DNA from 4 places in the Brotaphodocola sp. genome. Region 1 is predicted to be linked to each of the others. Evidence: riboswitches for the same ligand, from Rfam matches in the RefSeq annotation. Region 1 holds a riboswitch; each other region holds the start of a gene.
What was found. A riboswitch is a leader RNA that binds a small molecule or an ion and turns the genes downstream of it on or off. The one in region 1 is predicted to bind thiamine pyrophosphate.
Positions count from the first base shown of each region.

Region 2: linked by a shared signal. The riboswitch ahead of thiW (energy coupling factor transporter S component ThiW) and the one ahead of thiC (phosphomethylpyrimidine synthase ThiC) in region 1 are both predicted to bind thiamine pyrophosphate.
Region 3: linked by a shared signal. The riboswitch ahead of thiS (sulfur carrier protein ThiS) and the one ahead of thiC (phosphomethylpyrimidine synthase ThiC) in region 1 are both predicted to bind thiamine pyrophosphate.
Region 4: linked by a shared signal. The riboswitch ahead of AC4EVX_RS10230 (ABC transporter permease) and the one ahead of thiC (phosphomethylpyrimidine synthase ThiC) in region 1 are both predicted to bind thiamine pyrophosphate.

Region 1 covers NZ_CFAHBC010000008.1:46,903-52,696, reverse strand. The annotation lists gene AC4EVX_RS05110 (FMN-binding protein) at 1-261, shown strand, start outside; gene AC4EVX_RS05105 (TetR/AcrR family transcriptional regulator) at 964-1,515, shown strand; gene AC4EVX_RS05100 (GNAT family N-acetyltransferase) at 1,612-2,133, shown strand; TPP riboswitch at 2,242-2,352, shown strand; gene thiC (phosphomethylpyrimidine synthase ThiC) at 2,541-3,884, shown strand; gene thiD (bifunctional hydroxymethylpyrimidine kinase/phosphomethylpyrimidine kinase) at 3,920-4,741, shown strand; gene AC4EVX_RS05085 (SIS domain-containing protein) at 4,894-5,781, shown strand.
Region 2 covers NZ_CFAHBC010000011.1:12,651-18,444, forward strand. The annotation lists gene AC4EVX_RS05995 (FAD-dependent oxidoreductase) at 1-911, shown strand, start outside; gene AC4EVX_RS06000 (DUF1667 domain-containing protein) at 904-1,299, shown strand; gene AC4EVX_RS06005 (TrmH family RNA methyltransferase) at 1,336-2,160, opposite strand; TPP riboswitch at 2,366-2,469, shown strand; gene thiW (energy coupling factor transporter S component ThiW) at 2,566-3,159, shown strand; gene thiM (hydroxyethylthiazole kinase) at 3,116-4,033, shown strand; gene thiE (thiamine phosphate synthase) at 4,177-4,824, shown strand; gene AC4EVX_RS06025 (alpha/beta hydrolase-fold protein) at 5,007-5,771, shown strand; gene AC4EVX_RS06030 (esterase family protein) at 5,790-5,794, shown strand, end outside.
Region 3 covers NZ_CFAHBC010000029.1:5,910-11,703, reverse strand. The annotation lists gene thiH (2-iminoacetate synthase ThiH) at 1-297, opposite strand, end outside; gene AC4EVX_RS10285 (thiazole synthase) at 373-1,137, opposite strand; gene thiF (sulfur carrier protein ThiS adenylyltransferase ThiF) at 1,352-2,023, opposite strand; gene thiS (sulfur carrier protein ThiS) at 2,059-2,253, opposite strand; TPP riboswitch at 2,409-2,517, opposite strand; gene treC (alpha,alpha-phosphotrehalase) at 2,713-4,392, opposite strand; gene treP (PTS system trehalose-specific EIIBC component) at 4,518-5,794, opposite strand, start outside.
Region 4 covers NZ_CFAHBC010000028.1:30,651-36,444, reverse strand. The annotation lists gene AC4EVX_RS10240 (MBL fold metallo-hydrolase) at 1-88, shown strand, start outside; gene AC4EVX_RS10235 (Hsp70 family protein) at 89-2,755, shown strand; TPP riboswitch at 2,837-2,942, shown strand; gene AC4EVX_RS10230 (ABC transporter permease) at 3,089-3,862, shown strand; gene AC4EVX_RS10225 (ABC transporter substrate-binding protein) at 3,980-5,062, shown strand; gene AC4EVX_RS10220 (ABC transporter ATP-binding protein) at 5,085-5,794, shown strand, end outside.

The DNA of each region.
Region 1 (5,794 bases):
ATCACCGGTGACGACGAGATCATTGATTCTGATGAGACAACGGATGAGATCACAGATGATGCCGAGGATGAGAAGTCCGAGGACGATTCCAAGGACAGCGGTTCTGAGAATGCTGAGTCTGAAGAAAAATCTGATGAGGATTCCGAAGCTGACGCAGATGAGGTAGAAGAAGATACAGAGGACGCAGAGATCGAGGGTGAGAGCGATGTCGAAGAGACAGTCGAAGAATCCGAGCTGATCGAGGAGGACTCTGAGAACTAAAGAATTGGTAGCGTAAGTAGCAAAGAAGAATTTTTAAAGAGACCAGAGGTTTCGCAGATTCTCCCCGAAAGGGAGAGCGTTTGTGGCATCTCTGGTCTTTTGTTTTAATGTGCTTTGGCACGAGATTGTGGAAAATTTGTGGATAAATAGGGTGAATAAACATGCATATATCAGTGAATATCATGCAATATTTTTTGTGGATAATGTGGATAACCCAAATTTCCACCCTCAAATAACTTTAAAATCACCTTCAAACAGTCCTCATAAAAATCATATTAATAACCTGTTTATAACCTGCTTAACATGCAGGTTTTTTATATTAAAAAGATAATAAAACCAGCTTTTTTTAACCAGGTTTTTCTATTAAAACAACACTTGTTGATTTAAAGCAAGTAGAGTATAATAAAAAGGCTCAAAAATGGCGATATTATCCATACAAGTGTTGAGATAAAGAAATAAACCAACATCTGTATGGATATTAAAAGAGAATAACACAACATATGTTGCGTTAATAGAAATAATTAAACCAACATATGTTGAAATAAATAACAAAAAACCAACAAGTGTTGTGATAAAACGCCATAAAAAACCAACATCTGTTGAGTTAAAAGATTTATTAAACCAACATGTGTTTAGATAATATAGGAGAACCAGCATAAAAAGCATATGAACAAACCAAATAATAAAAGAAAACGTACCTCTATGGAATGTATTGAAAAGGTATTTATGGAGCTTCTCAGAACAAAAAAATTAAGTGAAATACAGGTTACTGATATTTGCAAACAGGCAGGTTTGAATAGAACCACATTTTATGCAAGTTATGCAGATGTGTATGATCTTGCAGACTCGGTTCGCAACAAATTTGAGAAGGTATTGCCGGAGTTTTACAATGGAGATCAGGACACTTTGAATGGCGAAGAGGAAGCAGATCACAGAGGATATTATTTGCGCCTGCTTCGTCATATAAAGGCAAATCAAATTTTTTATAAGACTTATCTCAAATTGGGGAATGATACTCCTTATGGGATGTTTTCTTATGATAAGAATGACAGAAAGCGGATGCAACCGCATTTGGAGAGTCAGAGTTCCTTAGAAAAATATCGCATGGAATTTCTGCGCGGTGGAATTTTTCAGATTATCAAGATTTGGCTTTACAATGGATGTCAGGAGACTCCGGAGGAACTGCTTGGCGTTGTGGAGGCAGAATGTCAGGGATGGATTGCGGAAAAAGGAAAACTCCCAAGGATTTTTTAATCTTCAATCTTCAAATGACAAAAGAGAAAAAAGGGCAAGTTAAGAAAGAATCAAAGAGAATAGGTGCAACAAATCATTCAGAAGGAGAATAGAGAGATGAGAGAGATCAGAGTGGCACAGCCGGAACAGCTTGAAGAAATCATGGGGATCTATGCGTATGCACAGAAATTTATGGCGGAACATGGGAATCCGACCCAGTGGGAGACGATTTATCCGCCGAGAGATCTGGTTGAAGAAAATATTCATCAGAAGAAATGTTATGTCTGTATGGACGGAGGCAAGATAGAAGCAGTCTTCTATTTTGCGAAGGAAGAAGACGAACCTTCTTACCGTCAGCTTGAATCAGGAGAATGGCTCAATGACAGACCTTACGGTGTCGTTCACCGGATTGCGGTGGCAGAGGGGACACGTGGAGCCGGCTCGTTTTGTCTGAACTGGGCATTTGAACAGTGTGGAAATTTGAAAATCGATACGCATGACGACAATAAGCCGATGCAGAACCTTCTCGCAAAACTTGGGTTCGTGTACTGTGGCAAACTTAAACTGGAGGAGAATGATCTGAGAAAGGAATTTCAGGAAGTGCGAAATCCGTGGAGAGGATATCACAAGGCGAACTGAGGAATTTTCTCGATTCGTTCAGAAAAAAACTGGACAGAATCATTCGACAGTGATAAACTAAAGAAGAATAAAATCAGATAATTTCATTCAGACAAAATAATTCAGATAAAAGCAAACAAAGGGAGCTTGTGGAAGCAGGCTGAGAGGAAGTAATCAAACTTCGACCTTAATAACCTGATTTGGGTAATGCCAACGTAGGGATCGAATGCGAAAACCGATGACCGAAAGAACATTTCAGACGGCGTCCTGTAAAGAACATCTCGTTCCCACACAGGATGCCGTTTTTTGATTTCATAATTTTGTAATTCGTACCATAATTCGTGGGAAATTGTATTTTATGACACAAAAACGCTTCATGTAAATACACCAAAGAATATTTTATATGAATGATATGAATGAATCGCGTCATGCTGATGAATGCTGTTATAGGAGGAGAGAAAATGAGAGAGTACACAACACAGATGGATGCGGCGAGAAAGGGAATCATCACGCCGGAGATGAAGATTGTAGCAGAAAAAGAAATGATGAGCGAGGAAGAACTGCGTGCCCTGATTGCGGAGGGCAAGGTAATCATTCCGTGTAACCGCCTGCACACTTCGATTGATCCGAACGGAGTCGGTTCGATGCTCAAGACAAAAATCAATGTCAATCTCGGAACTTCCCGTGACTGGAAAGATATTGATATGGAGCTGGAGAAGGTAAATGACGCAGTGAAGATGGGAGCGGAGTCCATCATGGATTTAAGCTCTTACGGAGACACGCAGGCATTTCGTCGCAAGCTGACCGCAGAGTGTCCGGCAATGATCGGAACCGTGCCGATTTACGATGCCGTTGTCTACTATCATAAGGCACTCAAGGACATTACCGCGGAGGAGTGGCTGAAGATTGTGGAAATGCACGCAAAGGATGGCGTGGACTTCATGACGATCCATGTCGGCATCAACAAGAGCACCGCAAAGCGTTTCAAGGACAACAAGCGCCTGATGAACATTGTATCGAGAGGTGGATCAATCATCTTTGCATGGATGATGATGACCGGGGAGGAGAACCCGTTCTATGAGTATTATGATCGCGTTCTGGAAATCTGCCGGGAGTACGATGTGACGATCAGCCTTGGTGATGCCTGCCGTCCGGGATGTCTTGAGGATGCAACTGACATTTCCCAGATTGAGGAGCTTGTGACACTTGGCGAGCTGACCCGCCGTGCATGGGAGAAGGATGTGCAGGTTATGGTAGAGGGACCGGGTCATATGCCACTTGACCAGATCTCTGCAAACATGAAGATTCAGCAGACCGTCTGCAAGGGTGCTCCGTTCTATGTCCTTGGACCGCTCGTCACGGATATTGCACCGGGGTATGACCATATCACCGCAGCGATCGGAGGTGCGATTGCAGCAGCATCCGGCGCAGCCTTCCTGTGCTATGTAACTCCGGCTGAGCATCTTCGCCTTCCGGATGTCAACGATGTAAAAGAGGGAATCATTGCTTCCAAGATTGCAGCCCATGCAGCAGATATTGCAAAGGGCGTAAAGGGTGCAAAAGATTGGGATCGCGCAATGGGCGCAGCGAGAAAGAAACTCGACTGGGAGGAGATGTTCAAGCTCGCAATCGACCCGGAGAAGGCGAGAGCATACCGCGCATCTGCAAAGCCGGAGAAAGAGGATACCTGCTCGATGTGTGGAAACTTCTGTGCAGTCAAGAATATGAACCGCATCATGGACGGAGAGATCGTTACCATTTTTGATGAGTGATGAAAATAAATAGGTAATAGGTGACAGTGACAATTATGGAAAACGGAGACGATAAAAAGATCAGCCGGAAAACCGTTCTGACGATCGCTGGATCGGACAGCAGTGGTGGAGCCGGGATTCAGGCGGACTTGAAGACGATGACGGCACTTGGCGTCTATGGAATGAGCGCAATCACGGCGTTGACAGCGCAGAACACGACCGGAGTGGCGGGGATTTTTGAGGCAGATCCCGCCTTTGTCGGACTTCAGCTCGACAGTGTATTCACAGATATTTTTCCGGATGCAGTGAAGATCGGAATGGTTTCCGGAAAAGAGACGATCCGTGTGATTGCGCAGAAACTTCGCGAGTATCATGCGAGAAATGTCGTGCTCGATCCGGTTATGGTGTCAACGAGTGGTTCGAGACTTCTTGCAGAGGATGCGATGGGGATACTCGCAGGGGAACTTCTTCCGCTGTCAGCGGTTCTGACTCCGAATATTCCGGAAGCTGAGATTCTCGCAGAGATGAAGATTGAGAATGAAGCTCAGATGGAAGAAGCCGGAGAAAAGATCTCAAAGCGCTACGGTGGTGCGGTTCTGGTAAAAGGTGGTCATCAGATCTCAACCGCAAATGATGTTCTCTACCGTGATGGGGAGTGGATCTGGTTTCGTGGAAGCCGGGTCAACAACCCGAACACACATGGAACCGGATGTACACTCTCATCAGCGATCGCCTGTGGACTTGCAGAGGGAAAGAGCGTGGAGGAGAGCGTAAGATGTGCAAAAGAGTATCTTACGGGAGCACTTGCCTCCGGTCTGGATCTCGGAAGGGGAAGCGGACCGCTCGATCACTGTTTCAAGATCAGACCGCTTACTTAGGCGTTGTGCATAAGCGCAGAATCCCAACTTCACGAATTCTTTTATTTATAGTATAATAATGAGTATAACTCAGAGTGGATGCCTCCTCCTCTAAAGGTGGAGGCATCGGACTTTTGCCACCGGCAAAGAAAATGATGGAATGAGGTTGAGGGATGATTTTTGAACAACTTACGGAGATGAAGGGATTTACTCATCAGGAGCAGGCTGTGGCCCGTTACATCTTGGAGCACACAGAGGCAATTCTGCCAATGTCTGCGGAAGAACTGGCGAAGGCATCTTACACCAGCAAGGCGACGGTAATCCGCTTGAGTAAGAAACTTGGACTTGCCGGATATCAGGAGCTGAAATTCCAGATCGTTTCAGAGAGTGTGCAAAATATCCGGATCAATCAGTTGCTTCAGAATGAACCGATCAACGAAAAAAGCACCTATCAGGATGTTTTAAATGTGATCCCGGCATTGTATGACAAAGCGATCAGTGATACGCGAATGTGTATGGATAAAAATGTGGTAAACCGGATTTTTAACAGGATGATGCGGGCGGATCAGATTGATTTTTACGGAAACGGGATCACTTACACGCTGGCACAGTCAGCGGCGTTCAAATTTTCCACGCTTGGTATGGAATGTCATGCCAGAGAGAGCGTGAATGCCCATTACCTGACGGAACGACAGGATCAGAAGCGGATCGCTTTTGTAATGAGCTTTACAGGGGCAAATCGTTCTATGATTGATGTTGCCCGGTATCTGAAAAAAACAACAAAGACGTTTGTGACAGGTATTGTGGGGAGACACAATGCGGATATTCGGGAATACTGTGATGAAATCATAGAGATTCCCTCCAGGGACTCACTTTTGAGTCTGAAAGTCATGACTTCTTATACGGCGGTTACTTATGTGCTGGATGTGCTGTTTGGCATGTGTCTTTCTCAAAATTACGGAAATCATGTGGAAGCAGCTTTGAAAATGGTAAACCGGGAGTCTCTGCGGACTACGGTGGACTATTGGAATCTGATTTACAATAAAGAGAAAAAGTCCTGAAAGAGAAAAACAA
Region 2 (5,794 bases), on a different contig from region 1:
CGGTTATCCTCGCAATGGGATGTAGAGAGAGAACGAGGGGCGCACTCTCGATACCGGGAGAGCGTCCGGCGGGCGTGATGACGGCAGGCGTGGCTCAGACTTACGTCAACCTGAAAAATACGATGGTGGGACGCAACGTCATCATCCTCGGTTCCGGCGATATTGGCATGATCATGGCGCGCAGAATGACGCTTGAGGGCGCAAAAGTTCTTGCTGTCTTTGAGATTCAGCCGTATCCGAGCGGACTTCCGAGAAACATCGAACAGTGCCTGAATGATTACGGCATTCCGCTGTATTTGAGCCATACAGTGACGGGAATTCACGGAAAATCCCGACTTGAGTCTGTGACGGTCAGCGAGGTGGATGAGAATTTCAAGCCGATTCCAGGAACGGAGAAAGATTATGACTGTGATACGCTGATCCTCTCAGTTGGTCTGATTCCGGAAAATGAACTCTCCTTAAAAGCCGGGGTGACCCTCGATCCGAGAACGAAGGGACCTCTCGTCGATGAGAACTGTCAGACGAAGGTTCCGGGAATCTTTGCAGGAGGAAATGTTCTCCATGTTCATGATCTCGTCGATTTCGTTTCTCTCGAGGCAGAGCGTCTCGCAGATGCCGTCGTCGACTGGGTGAAGACACAGGAGCTTCCGGAGTGTGAGATTGCAGTGGAAGCAGAAGGTCCTCTCGGATATGTGCTTCCGGAGGCGATCAGCGGGGAGAAAGATGTGACGTTCTCGATGCGTGTGCGCCGTCCGATGAAGAATTGTCGTATTACAATCTCTCAGGACGGGGAAGTTCTTGTATCTAAGAAGCTGAAAAAGGCGATTCCGGCGGAGATGGAGCAGATGGTGCTTCCCCATGCAAAGCTGAAATCCAAGAATCCGGTAAAGGTGGTGATCTGCAGTGAATAGAGTATTTACCTGTATTTTATGTCCAAACGGATGTGAGATTGAAGTCGATTATGAGGGGACAACGCTTCACTCAGTCAGCGGAAATCTCTGCCCGAAGGGAAAAGAGTATGTGACACAGGAACTGGTATGTCCGAAGCGAAACATCGCAACCTCTGTGCTTGTAGAGGGAGGCGAACTCCCGCTTGTGAGTGTGCGTCTGACTGCCCCGATTCCGCGCGAGGAGATTTTTCATGTGGTTGAGGAGATTCGCAGACAGTGCCTGACCGCACCGGTCTATGCTGGAACCGTGATTCTTCCAAATGTTCTCGGTCTCGGCGCAGATGTGATTGCGACAAAGACCATTGCTCGTGCCAGAGGGCTTGCCGGTATCACGGAAAGCAAAACGTAAGCTCTTGTCGGAGCTGACGGAGCACACGATTGCGGGTCATTGCTTTCTGCGTCCGAGCTGCCAGAATGCGACCGCGCTGGCACTTGCAACATTCAGGGAATCGACCTCGTGGTATATCGGAATCATCACGGTGTAGTCGCAGTTTGCGATCGTTTCCTTAGCGAGACCATCACCCTCTGTTCCGAGAACCAGAGCGAGTTTGTCTTCGCGCATCAGCTGTGGATCGTCGATCGAGACCGAGTCCTTCTTGAGTGCCATTGCGACACTGCGAAATCCCATCGCCTTTAAGCGATCCATGCCGTCTTTTGACCAGTCGCCATCGATGAAAGTCCACGGAATCTGAAAGACGGTTCCCATGCTGACGCGGGAGGCACGGCGATAGAGCGGATCAGTGCATCCGTGTGTCAGAAGCACGGCATCCATGCCGAGACCGGCAGCGGAGCGAAAGATCGCGCCGACGTTTGTCGGATTCATCACATTTTCGAGGACAGCGATGCGGTGAGCGTTCGCACAGACCCTCTCGATCGACGGAAGTGATTTTCGGCGCATGGCACAGAGGATTCCGCGCGTCAGTGCAAAGCCGGTGAGCTTTGTCAGGACATCGAATTCTGCGACATATGCCGGAACATCCGGGCATTTTGCGAGCAGATCTTTCGCCTGCGTCTCAATGTGCTTTTTTTCAAGCAAAAAGGAGACTGGCTCATAGCCTGCCTGAAGCGCCCGCATGATGACATTAGGGCTTTCCGCAATAAAAAGCCCGGTCTGCGGTTCGTAGTAGCGCAGAAGCTGGTTTTCATTCAGCCGTGCATATAAGTCAAGTTCCGGTGCAGAAAAATCTTTAATTTCTATGATATTTGCCATAATCAAAAAACTCCATTTCATCATTTCTGGTCTTATTTTATAACGGCGCAGACAGATTTGTCCAGAATATGTTTGCGCAATGCGTGAACAGTAACAATTGACACTTTTTATCAAATATGATATGCTTGGTAACGAAAAATAAGAGAGCAAAACAAAAAAAGTCTTAAAACTTTCAAATTTTTTAAAATAAAAAAGATAGCAATGAGATGACAAGCGCGGGAGCCTGTGTGACAGGCTGAGAGGAAGATTGATCTTCGACCGTACCTGATTTGGGTAATGCCAACGGAGGGAAGCCTGAGAATGAGGAGTGTATCTCCGGAGCAAGTTTCCCGGAAGATATGCTCTTTTTATTTTTACAGGTTTCAATTACAGATCCAAAATACCGAAATCAGGAGGATGAAAAGGATGGAAAAAGAAAGAGTAAAGACATTTCGCATGGTATTTTTGGCAATGATGGTGGCAATCGGCGTGGTAATCTCCCCGATTCTGAGAATTGAGGGAATGTGCCCGACCGCGCATCTGATCAATATCACCTGTTCCGTGTTTATGGGACCGTGGTATTCTCTTCTGTGTGCCTGCATGATTGGTGTGATCCGCATGATGTTCATGGGAATTCCGCCGCTGGCTCTGACCGGAGCGGTGTTCGGAGCGTTTCTCTCCGGTGTATTTTACCGTGCCTCAAAGGGAAAAATCATCTGTGCGGTCTTCGGTGAGATCTTTGGCACCGGAATCATCGGTTCCCTCGTTTCCTATCCGGTTATGGCATTTCTGATGGGAAGAGAGGGACTCAACGCGTTCTATTACACCCCGATGTTTATCTCCGCGACGATTATGGGCGGAGTTACCGCATATGTATTTTTAAAGGCGTTGAGCCAGACGGGAATGCTTGCAAAAATTCAGGAGAGTCTGGGAGCAAAAATTTATGACAAGAACGGAAGAAAAAAGAGAGATGGACATGCAACTGATGAAACGCATGCAGGAGATGCGAAATTATATTAGAGAGACACAGCCGTTAATTCACTGTATCACAAATCCGATCTCGATTCATGATTGCGCGAATGTGATTTTGGCGACGGGCGCGCGACCGATCATGGCAGAACATCCGAAGGAAGTGGAGGAGATCACAGCGGTCTCCTCCGCTTTGATGCTGAATCTCGGGAATATCACGGATGTGAGGATGGAATCGATGAGACTTGCACTTGCGCAGGCGAACCGAGATAAGATTCCGGTGATCCTTGATCTCGTCGGCGTGACTTGCAGTCATCTGCGCCGAAGATTTGCGGAGTCCCTTTTGGAAGAGGGACAGTTTGCGGTGATCAAGGGAAATATTTCAGAGATTTTGGCGGTTGGTTCCCTGCCGTTTCACGGAACCGGCATCGATGCCGGGGCGGAGGATGCGGTTTCCGAGGAAAATCAGAGCCAGCGCGGAGAAGTCGCAAAATCGTTGGCAAAAACGTTGGGTTGTGCGGTTCTTGCAACCGGGAAAAAAGATCTCGTTGCGGTCTCTGATCAGGCATTTCTTGTCTCAAACGGAGATCCGGCATTGTCCGGAATCACAGGGACGGGATGTATGGTGGGAGCGCTGACTGCGTCCTATCTTCCGGCAGTCTCAACCCAGTCTCTTAGATCTTCTATTGGAACAAAAGGCACGGATTCTGAGTATTTGGTGGGTGATTCTTATGCAGAGGCGGAATCCGCATTTTCAGAAGGGGCTCTTTCGGCACTTCTCGGTGTTGTCACAATGGGAATTGCAGGGGAGAAGGCGACAAAAGCTTCCCGCGGTCCGGGAAGCTTTCAGACAGCACTTCTCGATGAAATTTTCTGCTTGAGCGAGGAGGCGTTTGCGAGAAAAGCCCGGATTTACCCGCTGTGACGTAAAAAGAAAAATGGATGAGAAAGAACCAGAAAGAAGAAACAAAAAAGAAACAGAGAAAAGAAATAAAGAAAAAATAGGAAATTAGAACTAGAAAATAGGAAATCAATAGGAAATAAAAACGAGGGGAGGATGATGCAGAGATGAAACATTTGGATATGAGTCTGTATCTGGTGACGGACAGCACCTATCACACGGAGGAATCGTTGCTTCGGACAGTCGAGGAGGCATGTGAGGGAGGAGTCACGATTGTACAGCTGAGAGAAAAGCATGCAGGAGGACGGGAGTATCTTGAGAAAGCACGAAAGGTTCGCGCGATCACAGAGCGCTATGGCGTTCCGCTGATTATTGATGACCGTGTCGATGTGGCGATGGCATGTGGAGCGGACGGCGTTCACGTCGGAGCGTCGGATCTTCCGGTCGCAGAGGCGCGTCGGATTCTCGGACCGGACAAGATCGTCGGAGCGACCGCAAAGACGGTGGAGACGGCGCTCAAAGCATATGAGGATGGGGCAGATTACCTTGGGGTCGGAGCGATCTATCCGACAACGACAAAGGTTGTGACAATCCGCACCGAGGTTTCAACGCTCGATGCGATCTGCCGTGCCGTGCCGATTCCGGCAGTTGCGATCGGCGGTTTGAACCGGGGAAATATGGGAATTCTGGATGGAACCGGAATTTCCGGAATTGCGGTGGTATCTGCGATCATGAAATCGGAGAACCCGAGAGAGACGGCGAGAGATCTGCTCAAGGAAGTGCACCGGATGAGAAGAAATTTTGAATTCAAATAAATTAAAAGCATCCGTTTTTAGTATTGTGGTCTGCATTGAAAAGAGGACGCTCCTGTGTTAAACTATCCATAACACGGGAGCGTTTTTATGTGTGGTTCGCACAGTGCTAGATCGTTGCCGAAGCAACTGCGCCTTAGCGCGAAAATGTGCAGGAATTTTTTAGAGAGCGAGAATACAAGACAATGGTGAAAAAATGGGAGATTACAATCCCGCAGTTTACGGGAAATGAACCGCGCAGAGCCTATATCTATCTGCCGGAATCTTATGAATGGGACCCGGAACGGCGATATCCGATTTTATATATGTTTGATGGTCACAACGTATTTTTTGACTGGGATGCCACCTATGGAAAGTGCTGGGGAATGAAAGAGTATATGGATCAAAGTAAGACCCAGATGATCGTAGCGGCGGTGGAATGTAACCGCGGAGCGGACAATGGACGACTCTCCGAGTATTCTCCGTTTGATTTTTCCGATGCAAACTATGGAAAATTTAAGGGACGCGGAAGAGAGACGATGGAATGGTTTGTGCGCGAATTTAAGCCGTATATCGATCAGAATTACCGCACGATTCCAGATCGGGAGCACACCTACATTGCAGGAAGCTCGATGGGCGGTCTGATGAGTCTGTATGCAGTCAGTGCGTTCAATGAGGTATTCTCCAAGGCAGTGGCGCTGTCTCCGTCAATCTGGACGGCACCGGGAAAGATCGCAAAGATGATCCGAGAGACGAATTATGGACCGGAGACGACAGTTTATCTCGACTACGGTTCAGAGGAGCTTGGATATCGTGAGAAGGCATCGGACCAGTTTGCAAAGGTGACGGGACTTATGATCAAGAAGGGCGTTTTCGTATCCTCACGAATTATCCCGGGAGGCACGCACAGTGAGGCAAGCTGGGAGCGCCAGATTCCGTTTTTTATGGAAGCCCTGAATTATCAGCGATAAGATAATATAAGAGGAAGGATGGC
Region 3 (5,794 bases), on a different contig from region 1:
CTGCTCGAGATACGGTGCGCCTGCCGGAGACAAAAGTGCTTTGAAATCCTCAATCGTGCACGACTCATGGGAGAGTGCCCGCTCCACATCGCTGGCTGTGTACGCATTATAATCAAATTCATCCATCGCCTTGAGCACTTTATCCTTGATGTCAGACTCAATGATCTGCATTCCCTCCATATATTCCATATGGTTCGTGCGGAACGACGGATCCTGCTCCAGCCGGTGCTTCCTCTCAAGAGCAGCTGGCGGGAGCTTGTCACTGTCTACAAAATATACCTGATTTTCTTCGTTCATTTGCTGATTCCTCTTTCTCTGCTTCCTCTTTTTCCGTTTTCTCTTTTCCGTTTTCTCTTTTTCTGCGACTTCATCCTAGCGCAAAAATCCCGTCAACGGATCGGAAGCACTTCCTCCTCTTGCAAGCACGCGTCCCATTCCAGTCAGATAAGCCTTTCTTCCTGCCTCAATCGCCAGCTTGAAGGCTTCTGCCATCGCCGGGACATCCCCCGCTGTCGCAATTGCGGTATTTGCCATAATTGCACTTGCACCCATCTCCATCGCCTCACACGCCTGAGACGGTTTGCCAATTCCCGCATCAACGATAATCGGCAGATCAATCTCATCGATCAATACCTGAATCATCGCTTTTGTCGCGAGTCCCTTGTTACTTCCGATCGGAGCTGCCAACGGCATAACGGCTCCGGCTCCGGCATTCTGAAGATCTCTCGCGACATTCAAATCCGGATTCATGTACGGAAGAACGACAAATCCCTCTTTCGCCAGAATCTCCGTCGCCTTGATCGTCTCGTAGTTGTCCGGGAATAAATATTTTGCATCGCGCATGATTTCAACTTTCACAAAATTTCCACATCCCATCGCCCTGCTCAGGCGCGCAATTCGGACAGCCTCCTCCGCATTTCTCGCTCCGGATGTATTTGGAAGCAAGGTTACTCCCTCCGGAATGAAATCAAGAATATTCTCACTCTCCTGCGTATTGGCACGGCGAAGCGCAAGCGTGATGATCTCTGCTCCTCCCTGTTCCACCGCAGATTTAATCAAATTCAGATTATATTTTCCTGATCCCAAAATAAAACGGCTCTTAAACTCTTTTCCACCCAACACAAACTTATCTTCCATCGTTTTCTCTCTCCTTTTCTTTTTTTATCCCTTTTTGTTCCTTTTTTGTTCCTGTTCTGTTCTCTGTTTCCCGTTTTTATCCTGCTCTGTATGCTTTGGTATGTTTTTTCTTGCTCTGCATCTTTTATCTTTCTGTCCTTATTTTTATCGATCTGTCATCTGGCTCTGAGATCGCGCTCTGTTTCACTCTCGCTTCACGCTTTCTTTACTTTTCTCACTCGCATGCTCCCTGCATAATCAACTGCAGCACTTTATTTGCCTCATGCCCTGCGCAGACACTCACTCTCGGAGCAATCAACCCAATCCCCGCTCCAACATCCGTGCTCTGGTCTCCGCACACATACAACCGTCTCATCATCTGTCTTGTCCGGATCTCATTCGCATCTTCATATCCTGCCATTCCATTTCCCGACACAACAATCGTTTCTGGACACTGAGTCAGAAGCTCCTGAACCAGCATTGCTTTCTGATCTGGGCGGTCAAATGCCTCACACACAATCGGATACTCCGCAAACAGCTCCTTCACATTCTCAGGTGTAACTTTTATACAGACAGATTCATATGTTGCATAGGGATTAATCTGATACAGGATCTCCGACAATGCCTCCGCTTTCGGCTTTCCCAACTGCGGAATCAAATACATCTGGCGGTTCAGATTTGTAACATCCACCACATCAAAATCCACGAGAAAAAGTTTCCCGACTCCACTTCTCGCAAGCATAACCGCAATATTAGAACCAAGACCGCCAAGACCGGCAATCGCAACTTTCGCATTGTGAAGTTTTACCTGCATTTCTTTCGGGAATCTCGCATCAAATGCACGATCCAGCTCCTCTTTGGAAATAGACTCCTGCATTCTCTTTTTAATTTCTTCTCCTTTTCTCACTTCTCTTCTCTCTCTTTCTTCTCTTTTCTCCCCGATCAGCCTCCTCCGACAAATCTCAAAACTTCAATCTCATCTTCATCCTGAATCGTCACATTTCCTAATTGATCTTTCGGAATGATCTCAAAATTGCGCTCCACAACAACTCGCTCTGGCTCAAATCCTGCCTCTTTTAAGCATTCGAGCAGATTTTTTCCGGCAATCGTCTTCTCTTCTCCATTGATTTTTACCATCTGCGCACTCTCCTCTTTTCTCTTTTAACACCGTACGAAACAACGCAAAAAGGCGCCGGACGACACAATCTTAGTGTCATCCGGCGCCTGTATCCTCTGTGAAAAGTGGTGCCCCCAGTTCACACAAAACAGAGAGCAACGGCACACAAGTCCATTCTTCGCGACATGTATTTCCCTACGTTGGCATTATCCAAATCAGGTTCCAGGTCAAGACTAATTAAGTCTACTCTCAGCCCATCCATTTGAGCTCCCTATTTGTATGGTATTATACAAAATTTCAAAAAGATTTGCAAGTTTTTTCTCATTATAATTCGAAACAAAATATTGCCGTGAAAATTCGAGCCGGGACCACTCGTCGTCGGCTCAAACTTGAGAATCTGATCATCCACCTGTTTAAAATCATCGACCCACTTAAGGCGGTGATAATAAATGCCTGTCAGATCAATCTTCCTGCTCTCTTTATTTTCCAGGATTTCCATCTGCCTTGCTCTCGATTACAAGAATTTCATATGGTCTCAGCGTGTAGGATTCCTGTCCTGCAAAATTCTGCTCCTTCTGATCTTTATAATTTTCAAGCAGAACCTGACCATTCCTGCACGTCTCATCGAATGGAACCGTCTGCTCCTTTCTGCCGAGATTGCAAAATACTGTCAGCCGGTCGGAACCAAGGCTTCTGCAGTATGCCACGATCTTGTCGGATTCCGTCTCTAAAAATTCAATCTCGCCCTTTGCGATCACCGGATATTCTTTTCTCAGGGAAATGAGCTTCTTGTAGAATGCCAGAATCGAGTCCTCATCGTCCTTCTGTGCGGAAACAGTGATCCCTTTTTTGAACGCATCGGACACCGGAAGCCACGGCTCTGCTGTGGAAAATCCGCAATACTTCTCGTCATTCCACTGCATCGGCGTTCTGCTGTTGTCGCGGGATCTCGCTGAGAGGATCTCAAGTGCCTCCTTCTCGCTCTTTCCCTGATTGAGCAGAATCTGGTAGTAGTTTAAGCTCTCCACATCGCGGTACCGATCGATCGACGGATAATGCGCATTCAGCATACCGATCTCCTCACCCTGATAGATGTACGGAGTACCGCGCATCAGATGGATCATGCCCGCAAGCATCTTTGCGGACTCCTTCCAGTATGTCGTCTCATCGCCCATTCTGCTCACAATGCGAGGCTGATCGTGGTTACACCAGAAGAGTGAATTCCAGCCATCTCCCGCCTGCATCTTCATCTGCCACTCTTTAAAGAGCGCTTTTAACGCTCTGTAATCCGGCTCCATCAACGCCCATTTATCCCCATTCTTGTAATCCACTTTCAGGTGATGGAAATTGAAGCACATCGAGAGTTCTTTCTCCTTCGGGGAGGAATAACGGATGCAATGCTCGACTGAGGTCGAGGACATCTCTCCAACTGTCACAAAATCCTCGATTCCGGTATCTCTGACCATCTCCTTGAGATACTCATGGATGTGCGGACCATCGCTGTAAAACCGTCTTCCGTCTCCCTCAAAATCGTCCACCATCTTTTCCGGCTTAGAGACAAGATTAATGACATCAAAGCGGAACGCATGGATTCCCTTCTTCTTCCAGAAACGCAGGATCTCTTTCAGCTCCTCCCGGACATCCGGATTGTCCCAGTTTAAGTCTGCCTGCGTCACATCGTAGAGATGCAGATACCATTTTCCGAGCTTCGGCACATATTCCCATGCAGTTCCGCCAAACTTTGACTGCCAGTTTGTCGGACACTGATCCGCAGTTCCTTCCTTGAAAATATAGTAGTTCTGGGATTTTTCATCACCGGCGAGAGCTTTCTGAAACCACTCATGTTCCGTTGAAGTGTGGTTGAAAACCATGTCGAGCATCAGACCGATTCCGCGTTTTTTAGCCTCGGAAATCAGATTTTCCACATCCTCCATTGTTCCAAACATCGGATTGATCTTTCGATAATCTGCAACGTCATAGCCATTGTCTCTCTGCGGGGAGACAAAAAACGGAGTCAGCCACAGATAATCCACACCGAGATCCTGCAAGTAATCCAACTTTTCTATTACACCCGGAATATCTCCGATTCCATCTCCATTCGTATCCCGAAATGACTTCGGATAAATCTGGTAAACTACTTTATTGCTAAAATCCGTCATCGCCCATTTCCTCCTGCACTATTTTTCTTACTGATCATATTTTATCGATCATATTTCACTGGTTATCGTTTAGCGGGCATATTTCACTGCTTATCTTTTACCGGGCACATTTAAAAATTCACACCTCAGCAAACACTTGCAATCTTTGTCTTTTTCGCTGTCACATCCATTCCTGTGTGGAAATCGATTTTTTGTGCATTTCCCATGCCGGTCACCACACAGACCGTCACATCTCTGTGTCCTGCTTTTTTGATCTTCTCTCTGTCAAAATGAAGCAACGGGGTACCTGATTTGACTTTCTGTCCCTGCTCAACGAGATACTCGAAACCGTCTCCGTTCATGTCCACGGTATCAATTCCGACATGAAGAATGATCTCCATTCCGTTTTCCAGTTTGAGTCCGCAGGCATGACGGGAATCTGCCATCAGCATTGCAATCTCTGCATCTGCCGGTGCATACAGGGTTTCATTTTCCGGAATGATCGCCATTCCATCTCCAAGAACTCCGGCGGAAAAGACGCCATCATTCACCTCTGCAAGCGTAATTGCTTTTCCGGATAAGAATGCAGTCAGATCGCTGTCTGTTGCCGTCTCATTTTTTGTCTCAGCTTCTACGTTCGTCTTATTTTCTACTTTTACTTCTTTCTTATTTTCTGCGACATTTCCTGTCTCAGCTTCTGCTACCAGTGCTGTCATACTCTCTTTTTCTGCTGTGTCACTCATCTCTTCTGCACTCAGCTTTTTCTTTCCAACAATCGTGGTCAGAAGAAACGGAACTACAACTGCAACTGCCATGCAGAATGCAAATGAGAGCATGTACTGAGGCTGAATCGAGAGGATTCCCGGGATTCCACCGACACCGATTGCATTTGCGGTTGTACCTGTCGACACGCAGATCACGCCTGCAATACCGGAACCGATCATTCCACAGACAAACGGAAATCCTTTCTTTAAGTTAACACCGAAGATTGCCGGCTCCGTCACACCGAGGTAGCAGGAAATGCATGCCGGAATATTTACTTCCTGAGCCTGAGAATTCTTTCTCTGAAGCCAGATCATTCCAAGAACAGCTGAACCCTGAGCAATGTTGGACAGGGCAATCATCGGCCACAGCATTGTTCCGCCGTAGTCTGCAATCAGCTGTAAATCAATCGCATTGGACATATGATGAAGTCCGGTGATGACAAGCGGTGCATAAACCACACCGAAAATTGCTCCAAATACTACCTTAAATGTTCCACTGATTCCTGCAAAGACAATCGCAGAGATTCCGCCACCGATCTTCCAGCCGATCGGTCCAAGTACAAAATGCGCTGCCATCACAGAGAGAAGCAGACTGCAAAACGGAACGACAATCATAGAAATTACCTGCGGAGTGATCTTCCTAAAAAACCGCTCCAGAT
Region 4 (5,794 bases), on a different contig from region 1:
GGTTGTGGTGGAACATCCGGGATGGAAGTTTGGATCTACGGTGATTTCCCTGCCGACGGTGAGGGAGAAGGAAGAGGAGGTGGAGTAAATGTCAGAAATGTACACAGCGATTGATCTCGGAACGACAAACTCCGTGATCGCATACGCCAATATTGTTCGGGATAAAATGAAGCCGGTTGTCCTGAATCTGGAGAGAAAAAATGATACGGGAAGCACATCGAGGGCACCTCTGCTCCCTTCTGTTGTCTTTTATTATAAGAATCAGGAAGGCAAGATTGTCACCGATGTCGGCGATTATGCGAAGAGTCGATACGGGACGAGAGCCGGATATGTGTGCAAGTCTGTGAAGTCGCTGATGGGAGTCAGTGATCAGGTCAATCTTGCGGATGAGATCCCGGACAAGATTCCGGCAGATGTGTCCGCCCGGATTCTCTCTTACATGATCAATGTCGCAAAAAAGCGACTGTTTCAGGAAGAAATCCGCGATGTCGTGATCACCGTTCCGGCATCGTTTGATTCCGATCAGTGTCAGGCGACGATCGATGCGGCGAGAAAAGCAGGAATCAATGTTGAAAATATGCATGAAATTCTGCTGTATGAGCCGAAGGCAGTCATCTATGATTTTATGCGGATGCAGGAAGATGGCGAGATTCCGTCGGATTTGCTCTCCCTTGAGACAGAGAAAAATGTCATGGTCTTTGATCTCGGCGGAGGAACTCTCGATGTGACGCTTCACAGAGTCAGCAGTACCCCGGAGGGCTTGATTGACATTCGAGATCTTGCGATCAGCCGTTATACGCTTCTCGGCGGAGACAATTTCGATGAGCTTCTCGCGGAGGATATGCTCAAGAGATTTCAGGAAATGTATGAGATTGTCGTTCCGACCAAGCGCAGGGAAGAGGTGATGTGCAAGCTCAGAAAGCTGGCGGAAGAGCTGAAAGTAAAGATTTCAATGGCATATGATGACGCAGACATGTCAGGCGTACAGCTTCCGGATGATTACAGCGAGGAAGTCATGGACATCAATCTCTACGACGCGTACTCGTTTGAGACGACCTACACAAAGGCGGAGATGGAGAGCATCCTTGCGCCTTTGATGGGATATGCATATAAGATGGAGGATGTCGGAAGAATTCAGAAGATGGATGAGCGCGATGTCAATAACATCATTTATCCGATTCTCGATGTGCTCGACAAGGCCGGAAAAGGAGTGAAGATTGACGCGGTTATTTTAAACGGTGGAATGACGAAATGCTATCTGATTCGCCAGAGACTGAAAGAATTTTTCGGATTTGAACCGCTTGCGACGAGTGATCCGGATCTCGCAGTTGCGCGAGGAGCTGTCTATTATCATTATTGCCTTCACAAATACCATGTACAGAGAATTGGGGCAAAGAACAATGGAAATCAGACGCTCACAGCGACTGCGGAATCAGTTGGAAATCCGATGCAGGAAAATCGTGAGACAAACACACCTGTTTTCCATACCGGAACGATTTTAAATGACTCAATCAATCTCGGTCTGAGAAATGAGTATGTCAGTCTGTTGATTCCTGCCGGAACTCAACTGCCCTATCGATCAGAAGAAATTAGGGATTGCTATAAACTCGACAAGACGACAGATGCGATTGGAATTGAGCTTTACCTTGGAAGGGGAACGACAAAGAATCTTCCGAACCGGCGCATTGCGACGAGAGTTGTGAAATTTCAGAATCCTTATCCGGCCAACACGCCGATCAGTTTCCAGATTTATATCAATTCAATGAGAATGATGACGATGGAGGCATGGATCACCGACCGCCCGAAGACAAAGACGATCATGGAGATGGACATGGCATCCTTGAAGACAACGGCGAAAAGTGCACGGGGAATCAGTGCGATCGGCAAGATGAAGCTCAATGCAAAGAGTGAGCTAAACGGTCTCAAACTTCTCGCAGAGAAGAATGAGAGACTTGGATTTAAACTTAACGGAGAGGTCAAGAAAGCCTTGGAGGCGATTGGACAGGCATCCAATCCAGAAGACTTTTTTGAGCCGTGCATGGATCTGATCAATTCCTGCAATCAGGCCGATTTGATGGTGGGTTACGTCTACGCAATCGGAATTTTGCTCAGGGACGGTTGGAGCGAGTCGCAGAAAAGAACGATTTTGCAGAGGGCAAAACAGCATTTCAATCCCTATGCAACCGCAATCAGGCAGTCAAGTTATGTTTTAAGAAATGCGCTCGAAATGATTGCGTCTATGGACCCGAATTTCGTTGATTTTTATGTTGAATATATGACGAAGATGCCGGGAGAGGCGGAGTATCAGAAACTTGCGATTTTCCAGTTTGTGCTCCGATATGAAAAGGATGATGCAAAAATTGCAAACTTCTTTGAGCACTTTTTCCGAATGGCGGACATGAACAAATGGGTGGCAAATCTGATGATTCAGCGTTACGGAAGAGGAACCGAGAAAGAAAATCAGCAGAAATTTGCAAAATTTGTGAAAAATCTATCTGCGGGTCTTCGCACAAAGGAGAGGGAGCTGGTACAGGATTATGCGGTGCTGGTAATTGCAGAGCTTTGTAGCAGGAACGGAGAGAACCCACTGCAAAACGATAAGTACACCGTTAAACCGGTATGGCAGGCTGTGAAAACGTATCTTGCCGGGGATGAGCGGACAGATTTTGTTTCGGCGGTGGAGAAGATCTGGAATGATGAAGAACTCAACGAAAAGGAGATCCAGGCGACTGGCGCAATCTTCAAGGCGGGATGAGGTGCGCATTTGTCATTGTCATTGCCAAAAAGATGTGCTATAATTAACGGGCGCAAAAAGAAAAATAAGAGTGATGAATATAAATACAAAAAGGGGAGTCTGCATACAGGCTGAGAGGAAATAAAGGATTTTGACCCATGACCTGATCTGGATCATGCCAGCGTAGGAAAATAAGAAGAATAAAGAAATCTGGAAATAATAGGATTCTGATCGTTCTAAGAAAAACCGCTGTCCCGTGATGGCGGTTTTTCTGTTTTATATTTTTCTGTTTTTTGATATTTCGTTGTGGTGACGCATCTGTTGAGAAAATAAAAGGGAGTGTTGTGGACAAAGATGAAAAATACAAGAGAAAAACTCACGCCGGTTTTTTTTATTCTGGCGGTGTTGGTGTTCTGGGAGGGAGCGGTTCGGGTACTTCAGATTCCGCTCTACGTCCTGCCATCGCCGATTGCAGTGGTTCAGGCGCTGATTTCAGAGAGTTCAGAGCTTTGCGGACATGCACTCGTGACGACGGGGGAGGCACTTCTCGGAATTGTGATTGCCTTTGTGTTGTCACTGGTGCTTGGAACTTTGATGGATTCGTTTCCGGCGATTCGGGGCAGTCTCTATCCGATCCTTGTTGTGACACAGACGGTTCCGATGATTGTGATGGCGCCGATTCTGATCATTTATATGGGATTTGGAATGGCACCGAAGATTTTGACGGTTGTGCTGATGTGCTTTTTCCCGGTTGCTGTCAGCTTTGCGGATGGTCTGGCGCGGGTGAATGAGGAGTATGTCCATCTTGTACGCTCTTACGGGGCAGGAAAGTGGAAGGCATACTGGCTCGTGAAGATTCCGGCCGCAATTCCGGAGCTTCTTTCTGGAATGAAGGTGGCAGCGACATACAGCATCAGCGGTGCAGTGGTCGGAGAGTGGCTTGGTTCCCAGAAAGGACTTGGATATTATTTGCTCCGCGTAAAAAACAGCTATATGCTCGACAAAGTTTTTGCGTGCGTGGTCTTTATCATTGTGCTGAGTCTGTGCATGAATGGACTTACGCGCCTGATTGCCTGGGTGACAATGCCGTATGAGCGAAAGAAAACAGGAGTCAGAGCCGGAAAATAAAGAGTTGGGAAAATTTCTAAGAGATCAAGCGCTCAAAATCAGAGCAGGATCAAAAATATGCAGAAATGCAAAAAACAGAAACACAGAAAACAGAAACGCAGAAAAGAGGAGAACATTATGAGAAAAACATGGAAAACAGCAGGAAGTATGCTGATGGCAGTTGCTTTGCTGACGGCAAGCCTTTCAGGATGTGGCGCATCAAATGAGACGGGTGAGACGAAGACTTCGGAGTCTGCAAGTGCAGAGTCTGCCGAGGAGAGCAAGGCAGAGGCTTCCAGCGTTTCTTCAGATGCCGGCGAGAAAGAAGATGTGACAGTGATTCTTGACTATGTGGCAAACACAAACCACACGGGCATGTATGTCGCACTGGATCAGGGATATTATGAGGAAGAGGGATTAAACGTCAACATCGTGGAGCCGACTGAGGGTGCAACTGCTACACTTGTCGCTGTTGGAAAGGGAGATTTCGGCATCAGCTATCAGGAGGATGTGACTGTGGCACTGACTTCCAAGGAAGCTCTTCCGATCAAGGCAATTGCGACACTGATTCAGCACAATACTTCCGGCTTTGTGACCTACGCAGACAAGGAGATTACCTCACCGAGGGACTTTGAGGGAAAGACTTATGCAGGTTGGGGCGGTCCTGGAGAGGAAGCTGTCCTGAAAGCAGTGATGACGCAGGCTGGTGCAGATTTTTCCAAGTTAAACATGGTAATCTCTGACGGTTCCGGCTTTGAGGCACTGAAAGATAAGGTGGACATCATGTGGTTTTTTGAAGGCTGGGATAATGTAAAGTGTAAGCTCAATGATTTCCCGATCAACTATATGGAGCTTCGCCAGCTTGATGAGCGTCTTGACTATTACACTCCGGTTATCATCGCAAACGACGATACACTGAAAAATAAGCCGGAAATGGTGAAAAAATTCCTCTCGGCGACCGAGAAGGGTTACCGCTATGCGATTGAGAATCCGGATGAGAGTGCAGAGATTCTTCAGAAGTATGCACCGGATTATGATCTTGAGATGCTGAAGATGTCTCAGGAGTATCTGTCTGGAAAGTATATGGAGGATACCGACCGTTGGGGCGAGATGAAGGACAGCGTGTGGGATAACTATACCGATTTTATGGCAGAGTATGGTGTGATTGATCACAAGATTCCAGCTGGAGATTGCTACACAAACGAGTTTCTTCCGGAGTAAGGAAGATGAGCAGGAGGACGCAATGAGAAAACTGGAAGTATCCGGACTGGTATTTTCCTATGAGAATCGAAAAATTTTGAATCAGCTTGATTTTTCTGTCGAGGAGGGCGAGTTTATGAGCATTCTCGGTCCCTCCGGTTGCGGAAAGTCGACGCTCTTGAAACTGATGACGGGGGTGCTTGCTCCGGAAAGCGGAGAAATCCGGGTGGATGGAGAGTCGATTCAGGGAATTACCGAACATTTTGCCTACATGCCACAAAATGACCTTCTGTTCCCTTGGAAGACAATTTTGGAAAATGTCTGTCTCTATGGACGAATTCATGGAACCTCAGCTCAGGTGAAGCAGGAGGCAGAGCGTCAGATCGAGGCGTTTGGTTTGAGAGGCTATGAGAATGAGTATCCGTCTGCACTTTCCGGTGGAATGCGCCAGAGAGCTGCCTTCCTTCGGACGCTTCTGTGCCATGCGGACATCCTGCTTCTTGATGAGCCGTTTGGCGCGCTCGATGTCATCACGCGCGGAGAGATGCAGGACTGGCTTCTTGGTGTCCGAAAAAAGATGAACCGCACCGTGCTTCTCGTGACACACGATATGGATGAGGCGATTTATCTGTCCGACCGGATTCTGATTCTCGATCGCAAGTCAGGGAGGGTTCGACGGGAACTTTGCATCACCGAAAAAAATCGCTCCCGTGACTGGCTCTATCAGCAGGGAGATCTGCGCAGGGAGATTTA